DNA from 2 places in the Brenneria tiliae genome. Region 1 is predicted to be linked to the other one. Evidence: predicted binding sites of a transcription regulator. Region 1 holds the regulator's gene; the other holds the start of a gene.
The links. Region 1 encodes Fur, which represses iron uptake genes when iron is present. Its sites were predicted from a motif close to ATAATAATGAGAACNACTATCAA; they were not measured.
Positions count from the first base shown of each region.

Region 2: the regulator Fur is predicted to act here: its motif matches at 3,416-3,438, upstream of MFP24_RS02800 (Nramp family divalent metal transporter).

Region 1 is NZ_JAKPCB010000095.1:35,148-40,881, forward strand. Features, by position in the region: gene MFP24_RS08790 (methyl-accepting chemotaxis protein) at 1-815, opposite strand, end outside; gene fldA (flavodoxin FldA) at 1,216-1,743, shown strand; gene fur (ferric iron uptake transcriptional regulator) at 2,074-2,523, shown strand; gene glnS (glutamine--tRNA ligase) at 2,614-4,272, opposite strand; gene nagE (N-acetylglucosamine-specific PTS transporter subunit IIBC) at 4,451-5,734, opposite strand, start outside.
Region 2 is NZ_JAKPCB010000087.1:4,397-10,130, forward strand. Features, by position in the region: gene recN (DNA repair protein RecN) at 1-1,577, opposite strand, end outside; gene nadK (NAD(+) kinase) at 1,662-2,540, opposite strand; gene grpE (nucleotide exchange factor GrpE) at 2,673-3,251, shown strand; gene MFP24_RS02800 (Nramp family divalent metal transporter) at 3,476-4,714, shown strand; gene nudK (GDP-mannose pyrophosphatase NudK) at 4,783-5,373, shown strand; gene tal (transaldolase) at 5,510-5,734, opposite strand, start outside.

The DNA.
Region 1 (5,734 bases):
TTTCTGATGGTGCTGACCGTGTTCGCCAGGCTGGTTTGCATTTCACGCAACAGCGGGAATAATCTGCCGACGCAGTTGCGGCCAAAATCCTTGATAGGCTTTCCCAACTGGCCGGAGGCAATCACGCCGAAGTGATCGCGCAAATCATTTAACGGCCGCACCAGGCATGTCACCAGATAGCGATCGGTAAAGAACAGCAGCAGCAGTCCGATAACCAGCCCCGTCAGCAGAATGTTTTGACCGATGGCGGTGATCTGTTCAAAACGTACGCCGGCCGCGGCAAATTTCTCCGATCCCGCCTTATTGAAAGCGCTTATTGAAGCCCCGAACTGACGGCTTAGCGGCGGGACCACATTTTTAGCCTGCTCCTGGTATTCATCAAGCTCGTTCGCCGCCGCTTTTTGATATGAAAGCTCAACGCCCTGAACAATCAAATTATGCCAGTCGCGGCTGACCGCCTGAACCAGCGCATCGTCCAGCCCCGCATGGTCGATACCATTGAATGACACCAAATCCGCTTTTAATGTATTGAGCGCATTCAGCGCCGACGCCTGTTCTTTATCGGCCGTTTCATTATCGCCATTGCGGCGCGCATCAACGGCGCGGGCCAGGCGCGTAACCATCCGGAAATACTGATCGTTGCCCTGATTGACATAATTCATGTTTTGCACCAGCAGGCTGCTGGTCTTGGACGTCGCCGTCATCTCTTTGAAGGAAAACATGGTATAGAGCGACACGCCGCCCCACAATACGCAGAAAATGCCAAGCACCCACAACATGGCCGTTCTGATGGCAATGTTCTTTAAAAGTTTCATTGTTCACTCCAGACCTAAGCACGCATTAATAAAAATGTTTTAATGGTTAATCGGCTTTGTAGTACGAAATTCAAGCCGCCGGGAAGTGTCGCCGCTCCCTGGCATTGGTGTTCCGTGGTATTGAACAGATAAGATCACTTAATTAATCGACAAAACTCAGACAACATTTAACCCCGGTACGGCTCTTGTCGTAGTTTGTTTTCTATTCTGTGAACGAATTCATAACATTCTATAAATACAAATTTTTTTGAGCCCCGGAATTTCAGCTAAAAATTACCCGCCACAATTTACGTCTCCTTACCGATACGAGTTTCTCATGCCGGTAGTGTCTGTTATTATTAGGCGATAAGTGGGTGAAAAACGGCACCATACCATTAAGAATCAAGAGGTTATTTAATTCATGGCACTGATAGGAATTTTCTTTGGCAGTGATACCGGCAATACCGAAAACATTGCCAAGACGATCCAACAGCAGCTGGGAACCGACGTTGCTGAAGTTCATGACATCGCCAAAAGCAGTAAAGAAGACCTTGAAGCTTTCGATATTCTATTGCTGGGTATCCCCACCTGGTATTACGGTGAAGCCCAATGCGACTGGGATGACTTTTTCCCTACGCTGGAAGATATCGACTTTAGCGGCAAACTGGTTGCCCTGTTTGGCTGCGGCGATCAGGAAGACTATGCGGAATACTTCTGTGATGCCATGGGCACCATCCGCGATATCATCGAACCGCACGGCGCGACCATCATCGGACATTGGCCGACGGAAGGCTATTACTTTGAAGCGTCCAAAGGTCTGGCGGATGACAAGCATTTCATCGGCCTGGCTATCGACGAAGATCGTCAGCCTGAACTGACCGCCGAGCGCGTCACCGCCTGGGTAAAACAGATTAGCGAAGAGCTGAATTTGCCAGAGCTGCTGGCTTAACACCACGCCTTGGCTCTGACAACTCCCTCGTCAGAGCCAAATCAATAGAAAAAACCTTTCATTAAGATTGATACATTTTTTTAACTTCCGGCCACAATTCTGTACAATACCCACATCGGTTATGTATGTTCACCATCGTTTTCCTCATTTGCCAACAATGCATTGCGTGCTACCTCTGTATTGTGTGTGGGAATAACCTTGTTAACATTCCATGGTTTCCATTTTGAATGCACGGTTCTATAATTGAGACGCTATTACATTTTTTGAGCCGACCGATGCCATAGGCTAGATAGCCCCCATTGATTAAGTAAGCAACAGGACTAAACCCGCATGACTGACAATAATATCGCATTAAAGAAGGCCGGCCTGAAAGTCACACTTCCGAGACTGAAAATTCTGGAAGTATTGCAGGACCCGGAGTGCCATCACGTCAGTGCGGAAGATTTATATAAAAAACTGATTGATATGGGCGAAGAGATTGGTTTGGCGACCGTCTACCGCGTACTGAATCAGTTTGATGATGCTGGTATCGTCACCCGCCATAATTTTGAAGGCGGCAAGTCGGTTTTCGAACTGACCCAGCAACATCATCATGACCATCTGATTTGCCTGGATTGTGGCAGAGTGATTGAATTCCGTGACGAGTATATCGAAGCGCGGCAACGTGAAATCGCGGAAAGACACAGCATAAAACTGACCAACCACAGCTTGTATCTGTATGGCCATTGCAGTGAAGGGGATTGCCGTGAAGACGAAACCCTGCACGATGAAAAAAGATAAATCAACCGCATAAAAAATCGCAGGTGCGATTTTTAACAAATAAAACCGCCGAGGCGGTTTTATTTTTTTATCCTGTAGACGCCCCAGCAATTATCCCACCCAGGTATCCCGCAGGCCCACCGTACGGTTAAACACCAGATGCTGCGGAGTGGAATAAACCCGGTCGGCGCAGAAATAGCCTTCCCGTTCAAACTGATACGCTTTTTCCGCTTCCGCCTGCGCCAGGCTCGCCTCGACAAAACCACGGGTCACCTGCAGCGACTCGGGATTGATGGTTGACAGGAAATCATCCGCCGCCCCGGGGTTGGCCACGCTGAACAGCCGATCGTACAGCCGGAATTCCGCCGGCAGGCCATGCGCCACCGACACCCAGTGAATAACGCCTTTGACCTTGCGCCCATCGGCCGGATCCTTACTTAAGGTATCCGCATCGTAGCTGCAATAGATGGTGGTGATAACCCCCTGCTCGTCTTTATCGATGCGCTCCGCTTTGATCACATAGGCGTTGCGCAGGCGAACTTCCTTGCCCAGCACCAGACGCTTATACTGCTTATTGGCCTCTTCGCGGAAATCCGCGCGATCGATATACACTTCTCGGCTGAACGCCACCTGGCGGGAGCCCATTTCCGGCTTATTCGGATGGTTCGGCATGGTAACCAGCTCTTCATGATCCGCAGGAAGGTTCTCAATCACCACCTTCACCGGATCCAGCACCGCCATGGCGCGCGGCGCATTGGCGTTAAGGTCGTCGCGGATACAGGACTCCAGCGCCGCCATTTCAACGTTGTTATCCTGTTTGGTGACCCCGATACGGTAACAAAACTCGCGGATAGACGCGGCGCTGTAGCCACGGCGACGCAAACCGGAAATGGTCGGCATACGCGGATCGTCCCACCCTTCAACAATCTTTTCCGTAACCAGCTGGTTCAGCTTACGCTTGGACATAATGGCGTATTCAAGGTTAAGGCGGGAGAATTCATACTGCCGCGGATGGCAAGGTATGGTGATGTTATCCAGCACCCAGTCATACAGGCGGCGGTTATCCTGGAATTCCAGCGTACACAGCGAGTGCGTCACCCCTTCCAGCGCATCGGAAATGCAGTGGGTAAAATCATACATCGGGTAGATGCACCACTTGTTGCCGGTCTGGTGGTGTTCGGCGAACTTGATCCGATACAGCACCGGGTCACGCATCACGATAAACGACGACGCCATATCAATCTTGGCGCGCAAACAGGCGGTTCCCTCGGCAAAGCCGCCGTTACGCATTTTTTCGAACAGCTCCAGGTTTTCCTGCACGCTGCGATCGCGGAAGGGGCTGTTTTTGCCCGGCGACGTCAGCGAACCGCGGTATTCGCGGATCTGCTCCGGCGTCAGTTCATCGACGTACGCCAGCCCCTTGCTGATAAGCTCCACCGCATACTGATGCAGCTGATCGAAATAATCGGAGGAATAGCGTACGTCGCCGCTCCATGAGAAACCCAGCCAGTTAACGTCGCGTTTGATCGACTCAACGTATTCAATATCTTCTTTTACCGGGTTGGTATCGTCAAAACGCAGGTTGCATTGCCCGTTATAGTCGCGGGCGATACCGAAGTTGAGACAGATAGATTTCGCATGCCCGATATGCAGATAGCCGTTAGGCTCCGGCGGGAAGCGCGTCTGAATATGGTCATGCTTACCGGACGCCAGATCTTCATCAATAATCTGGCGGATAAAGTTGGTTGGGCGGGCTTCAGCCTCACTCATGCTTGGTTCCTCAATGCTTAAACGACATATAACCGCTAATGATCCAACAAGCCAAGCCGGGAAACAACCGTTAGTTTGATTAAATTATCGGTGATGAATAAAAACGGGGCGAGATAGCAATCTCGCCCCGCGATTTCATCTACTTACCATGGTTCACACAGTAAGATTCCGCTTTACGCTACGCCTCGCTGACTTTTTTCAGCGCGGACGCGATGGACTCCGCCTGGGTGCCCACCACAATCTGCACATTCTGCTTATTCAGCCGGATAATGCCCGCGGCGCCCAGCCGCTTGGCCAAGGCTTCATCCACCCGGCTGGAATCCGCCACGTTCAAACGCAAGCGGGTGATGCAGGAATCAATGGCCAGCAGATTATCTTTACCGCCGACGGCCTGCAAATAGCCGCGGGCCAGCGTGGTCATATCGCCCGACGCCGCCGCCGAGGCGTTTACATCATAGCCGTCCGCTTCGCTGCCGCTTACCGACAGTTCGCGTCCCGGCGTCAGCAGGTTGAAGCGCAGGATGGTGAAACGGAACGCCAGATAGTAAATAACGAAGAACGCCAACCCCTGCGGTATCAGCATATACCACTGCGTCGCCAGCGGGTTGCGGGACGACAGCACCATATCCACCAGCCCGGCGCTGAAACCGAAACCGGCGATCCAATGCATGCTGGCCGCAATAAACACCGAGATCCCGGTGAGCAGCGCGTGCAGAACATACAGCACCGGCGCCACAAACATAAAGGAGAACTCCAGCGGCTCGGTGATGCCGGTAAAGAATGCGGCGAATGCCGCGGCAAGCATAATCCCCGCCACCTTGCTTTTATTCTCCGGACGCGAGCAGTGATAAATAGCCAACGCCGCCCCCGGCAGGCCGAACATCATAATCGGGAAGAACCCGGCCTGATAACGTCCGGTAATGCCGGCGACCGCTTTCCCCGCGTCGATGGACTGTTGCCCGGCCAGGAAATTCGGGATGTCGTTAATTCCGGCCACATCAAACCAGAACACCGAGTTCAGCGCGTGGTGCAGACCGACGGGGATCAACAGGCGGTTGAAGAAGGCGTAAAGGCCGGCGCCGGTCGCGCCCAACTGCTGGATATACTCGCCAAAAGCGACCAGCGCGTTATAAATGACCGGCCACACATACATCAGGATAAAGGCGACCAGGATCATCAGGAATGAGGTGAGGATCGGCACCAGGCGCCGTCCGCTAAAGAATGACAGCGCTTTTGGCAGTTCCACCTGACTAAAGCGGTTATACAACTCCGCGGAAATCACCCCGACCAGAATACCGATAAACTGGTTTTTAATATTGCCGAACGCGGCGGGCACCTGATCCACCGGAATTTTCTGGATCATCGACACCGCTTCCGGCGAACCGAGCGTGGTCAGCACCAGATAGCCGACGAAACCGGTCAAGGCCGCGGCGCCGTCTTTATCCTTCGACATGCCGTAAGC
Region 2 (5,734 bases), on a different contig from region 1:
CGGGCGCGTTTGTCCAGCGGTTGCATCAGCGTTTCCGTTTCCGCGCCGTCGGTCTGTTTGCTGACGAAGAAGTGCTGATGACCGCAGCCGGCGACCTGAGGCAGATGGGTGACGCACATCACCTGTGTCGATTCGCCAAGCTGGCGCAGCATTTTGCCGACAATCGCCGCGGTCGGGCCGCTGATCCCCACATCGACCTCATCAAAGATCAGCGCCGGCGTATCCATTTTTCTCGCGGTAATAACTTGAATGATCAGCGCGATACGGGAAAGTTCCCCGCCTGACGCCACCTTGGACAACGGTTGATGCGGTTGGCCGGGGTTGGTGGTGACGCAAAACTCAATGCTGTCCGCGCCGCTGGCCGTTAAATGCTCGGGGGTAAATTTCACCTCAATGGTGAAGCGCCCGTGCGGCATCGCCAGATCGTGCATATTGGCGGTGATGAGCTGAGCCAGTTCACCGGCGTGATGCTGCCGGCGAACGTGTAATTGCTCGGCGATATGCAGCGCCTGTTGATGATATTCGCTTACGGCGCGGCTCAGGGCGTGGTGATCGCTTTCCTGCTGATCCAGTAGCTGCTGCTCTTCCAACAGCTGTTGATGGAGTGTCGGCAACCCTTCCGGCGGCACATGATGTTTACGCGCCAGCGATAACTGGCGGGATAGCCGTTGCTCAAGTTCGTATAGCCGGATCGGATCGAGATCCATTTGTTCGCTGTAGTGGCGCAGCTCATCGCTGGCTTCGCTGATTTGAATCCCCGCGTCCTCCAGCATGGAAAGTACGCCGGACAGCTTCTCGTCCATGGCGACCAGCTCGCCGAGCCGCTGTCTGACGCTGTGCAGCATGCCGAGCATGTTTTGCTCTTCGTCGTCGCTCAGCAACTGTAACGTCTGCTGGCTCAGCGCCAGCAGCTGTCCGCTGTTCGCCAGACGCTTGTATTCGGCGTCAATCTGTTCGTATTCGCCGGGCTGGGGGGCGAACTCGTTCAGCTCTTTCAACTGGTATTGCAGCAGCTCGCGCCGCGCCTCCCGCTCGATGGCGGCCTGCTGCAACTGCGCCAGCTCACGGCAGCTCTGGTGCCACTGCTGCCAGATTTGCCGCATGGCGCCAAGCAACAGGGGTTCATCCGCGTAGGCATCCAGCAGATGCTTCTGGTGGTCGGGTTTGAGCAGTAATTGATGGGCGTGCTGGCCGTGCAGTTGAATCAGATGCTGGCCGAGTTCGCGCAGCTGCGAGAGCGGCACCGCGGTGCCGTTGATAAAACCGCGGGAGCGGCCGTCGGCGCCAATCACCCGGCGTAACAGACACTCGTTGCCGTCATCCAGCTGGTTTTGTTCCAGCCACCGGCGGGCGGCGGGCGTATCGGCCAGCGAGAAGCGGGCGCAGATATCCGCGCGGGCGGCTTCCGGCCTTACCATGCTGGCGTCGGAACGGTTTCCCAGACACAGGCCGAGAGCATCAATCGCAATGGATTTACCGGCGCCGGTTTCCCCGGTGATGACGCTCATTCCTGACTGAAAGTCGATTTCCAATTCGCGCACGATGGCGAAGTTACTGATAGTGAGTTGCGCCAGCATGATGGTTTCCTGTATGTAATAACAAGGTGTAATTACATACAGTATAAACTGGTTTTATATACAGTAAAGCAGTGAGTGAAAATTTTAGAATAATTTTTTAGACCAGCCGAGTTTTGTGCTTAATGTATTGAAATAGCTGTAATTTTCAGGGTGTATCAGGTTAAGGCAGTACTCGCTGCGGCGAATCAGCACCTCTTCCTTTTTCTGTATCGGCAGTGAAATCTGGCTGTCGCAGCTGATCTCCAGGTCGCTGGTGATATGGGAAAATTTTAACCGGATGGTGCTGCTGCTGTTGATGACCAGCGGCCGGGCCGAGAGCGTATGGGGAAACATCGGCACGATGGCGATGGCGTCCAGCGAGGGCGTGAGGATCGGGCCGCCGCCGGATAGCGAATAGGCGGTAGAGCCGGTCGGCGTGGAGATAATCAGTCCGTCCGAACGCTGCGAGAAAGCGAAGTTGTTATCGATATAGACTTCAAATTCGATCATATGCGCTACTTTGCCGGGATGCAGCACCACTTCATTAATGGCGGTGCTGATGCTGCTGGGCTGATCGGTACGGCAGATATGCGCTTCCAGCATAAAGCGGCGTTCGCTCAGATAATGGCCGTTCAATACTTCGGACAACTGCTGCTGCGCGTGGTCGGGATCCAGATCGGTCAGGAATCCGAGATTGCCGCGGTTAACGCCGATAACCTGAATGTCATAGCGCGATAATACCCGCGCCGCCCCCAGCATATTGCCGTCGCCGCCGACCACTACCGCCAGATCGGCCTGTTGCCCGATATCGGCCAGGCTGGCGGTACGGGCATCCTTCAGGTTCAGATCGCGGGCGATCTGCTGTTCAATCAATACCGAATAACCTTTGCCGGTCAGCCAATGATAGAGCATTTCGTGGGTTGCCAGCGCGGTGGGATGGCGCGGGTGGCCGACTATGCCAATGCAATTAAACGGTTTATTCATTGCTGTCGTTGTCCTCAGCGTGATGTGCCCGGAGCGGGTTGCAGCCAATATGCGACTGATTCCCTTGAATCCCCGGTTTTGATCCCCATAATAAGCAACTAGCGGGATTAATGCTAAAACGCGGAGAATTTCATGAGTAGTAAAGAACAGAATACGCCCGACGAGCAAGTCTTGGATCAAACGGAGACGGCAAAAGGGCAACAAGCGGAAGCCGAGTCGGGCTCGGCCGACCCGCGTGATGAGCGTATCGCCGAGTTGACGGCGCAGTTGAACGAGTTGCAGCAGCGTGAGCGCGATAATGTACTGCGCGCCCGCGCCGAAGCCGACAATATCCGTCGCCGGGCGGAAATTGACGTCGAAAAGGCGCATAAGTTCGCCGTCGAGAAGTTCGCCAGCGAAATGTTGCCGGTGATTGACAACCTTGAACGTGCGCTGGATACGGCCGATAAATCCAACGAGGCGCTGGCGCCGGTGATTGAAGGCGTCGAACTGACGCTCAAATCGCTGCTGGATGCGGTGCGCAAGTTTGGCATCGAGGTGATTGAAGAGGTTAACGTTCCCTTTAACCCGGAAGTCCACCAGGCGATGACGATGCTGGAATCAGCCGATCATAAGCCTAATCACGTAATGCTGGTGATGCAAAAAGGCTACACGCTGAACGGACGTTTGCTGCGCCCGGCGATGGTGGCGGTATCTAAAGCGAAAGAGTGAGTTGGTTTTACCCAAGTATTACTTCATACAAACCCTACGCTCCGGCGTGGGGTTTTTTGTTTATACTTTGTAAATGTTGGTTGATGTAAAAAAGTGTTTTTATTTTCTGTATCAATCATCATCTTAGGCTATCGGAAGAATCGGCATCGCCATTCCAAATGCGCTTGATAATCATTATCATTTATGTGAAGGTAGTAAAACATCAGCATTAGAAGGGGCATAGTATGCCGGGTAGCCGCGTCGTCGAGTCAGCAAGCCGTAGATCAAGAAAGATAAAGCTTTCGTTGATGGGACCGGCCTTTATCGCGGCGATTGGTTATATCGATCCGGGTAACTTCGCGACCAATATCCAGTCCGGCGCCGCCTACGGCTATACCCTGCTGTGGGTGGTGGTCTGGGCCAATATCATGGCGATGTTGATCCAATTGCTGTCGGCCAAGCTGGGGATCGCCACCGGTAAAAACCTGGCGGAGCTGATCCGCGATCGCTTTCCGCGTCCCGTGGTCTGGGCCTACTGGGTGCAGGCGGAGATTATCGCCATGGCCACCGATCTGGCTGAATTTATCGGGGCGGCCATCGGTTTTAAACTGCTGCTGGGGGTCTCTCTGCTTGAGGGCGCCATCCTGACCGGTATCGCCACCTTTCTGATTCTTATGCTGCAAAGCCGCGGGCAGAAGCCGCTGGAAATGGTGATTGGCGGCCTGTTGCTGTTTGTGGCGGCGGCCTACATCGTCGAGCTGGTATTTTCGCGTCCGGAAATGGCGGCGCTGGCCAAAGGGATGGCGATCCCCAGCCTGCCGACCTCCGACGCCGTCTTTCTGGCGGCGGGCGTGCTGGGCGCCACCATTATGCCGCACGTTATTTACCTGCACTCCTCCCTGACGCAGCGTGAGGGTAAACATACCCGCGAGCAGCGTTATGCGGCAACCAAAGTGGACGTGGCGATAGCCATGACGATAGCCGGGTTCGTCAATCTGGCGATGATGGCGACGGCTGCCGCGGCGTTTCATTTTAGCGGCAATCAGGATATCGCCGATCTGGATCGCGCCTATCTGACGCTGGAACCCTTACTGGGCCAGGCGGCGGCGACCATTTTCGGCCTGAGCCTGGTGGCGGCGGGGCTCTCCTCGACCGTGGTCGGCACGCTGGCCGGGCAGGTGGTGATGCAGGGTTTTGTTCATTTCCATATTCCGCTGTGGGTGCGGCGTAGCGTGACCATGCTGCCCTCCTTTCTGGTTATCTGGTCGGGGATGGATCCCACCCGGGTGCTGGTTCTGAGCCAGGTGGTGCTGAGCTTCGGTATCGCGCTGGCGCTGGTTCCCTTACTGTCGTTTACCGGTAACCGGGAATTAATGGGGAGCATGGTAAACGGCCGCCTGGTGCAAAATAGCGGAAAGGCGATTGTTTTTGTTGTCGTGGCGCTCAATGCTTATCTGCTCATCAGTACGGCTTTCGGGCTGTGACGCTACGTGCATTCCGCCACGCAGCGTTTTATCATCGGACACTGATTCTTCCTTGTTAAGGTTCAGTTATGTCGTCGCCAATTACCATTATCGAAAAGAAGCTGTTGTCCGACCACTGGTTTATTCTCCATAAGTATATTTATGATTTAAAAAGAAAAAACGGCGGCGTGGTGCGCCAGATCCGCGAAGTGTACGACCGTGGCGACGGGGCGACCATCCTGCTGTATAACCGCAAGAAGGGCACCGTCATTCTGACGCGCCAGTTCCGTATTCCCACCTATCTGAATGGCAATGAAAGCGGCATGCTGCTGGAAACCTGCGCCGGTTTGCTGGATGACCATTCCCCCGAAGAGTGCATTCGCAACGAGGCGGTAGAGGAAACCGGCTATACGGTCGGCAAGGTCGAAAAGCTGTTTGACGCCTATATGTCGCCCGGCGGCGTGACGGAGCGGGTGTACTTCTTTGCCGCCGAGTACGATGAATCCCTGCGGGAAAACGCCGGAGGCGGCGTGGAGGATGAAGATATCGAGGTGCTGGAACTGCTTTTCGCGCAGGCGATGGACATGGTGAAGGACGGCCGTATCAAGGACGCGAAAACCATTATGCTGTTGCAGCATGCCTATATTCAGGGGTGGTTCGGCGGGAAAGAAAGCCGGTGATCCGTCTCGACTCATATGTGCCGGTCCGGTCATTTGGGCGCTCAATTCCAACAACGTTAATCAGGCCGAACGCTCTGCCGAATGCGTCCGGCCCGATAGTCTGACTGTTAGGTCGAAGACTTCCGACGGAGACAAATTACAGTCTGGCCGCCAGCAGGTTTTCCAGTTTTTGCTGATCGGCGGCGAACAGACGAATCCCCTCCGCCTGCTTATCCACTGCCATCGGATCCTGATTATGCTCCCAGCGGAATTCGGCTTCGGACAAGGGCATAGGATGGTGAAAGGCTTCCGTTGGTGGAGTGAGCCGGCGTTCCACCTGTTCGGTACGGTTCTTTAACTGCTCCAGCAGCGGCGGGGAAAT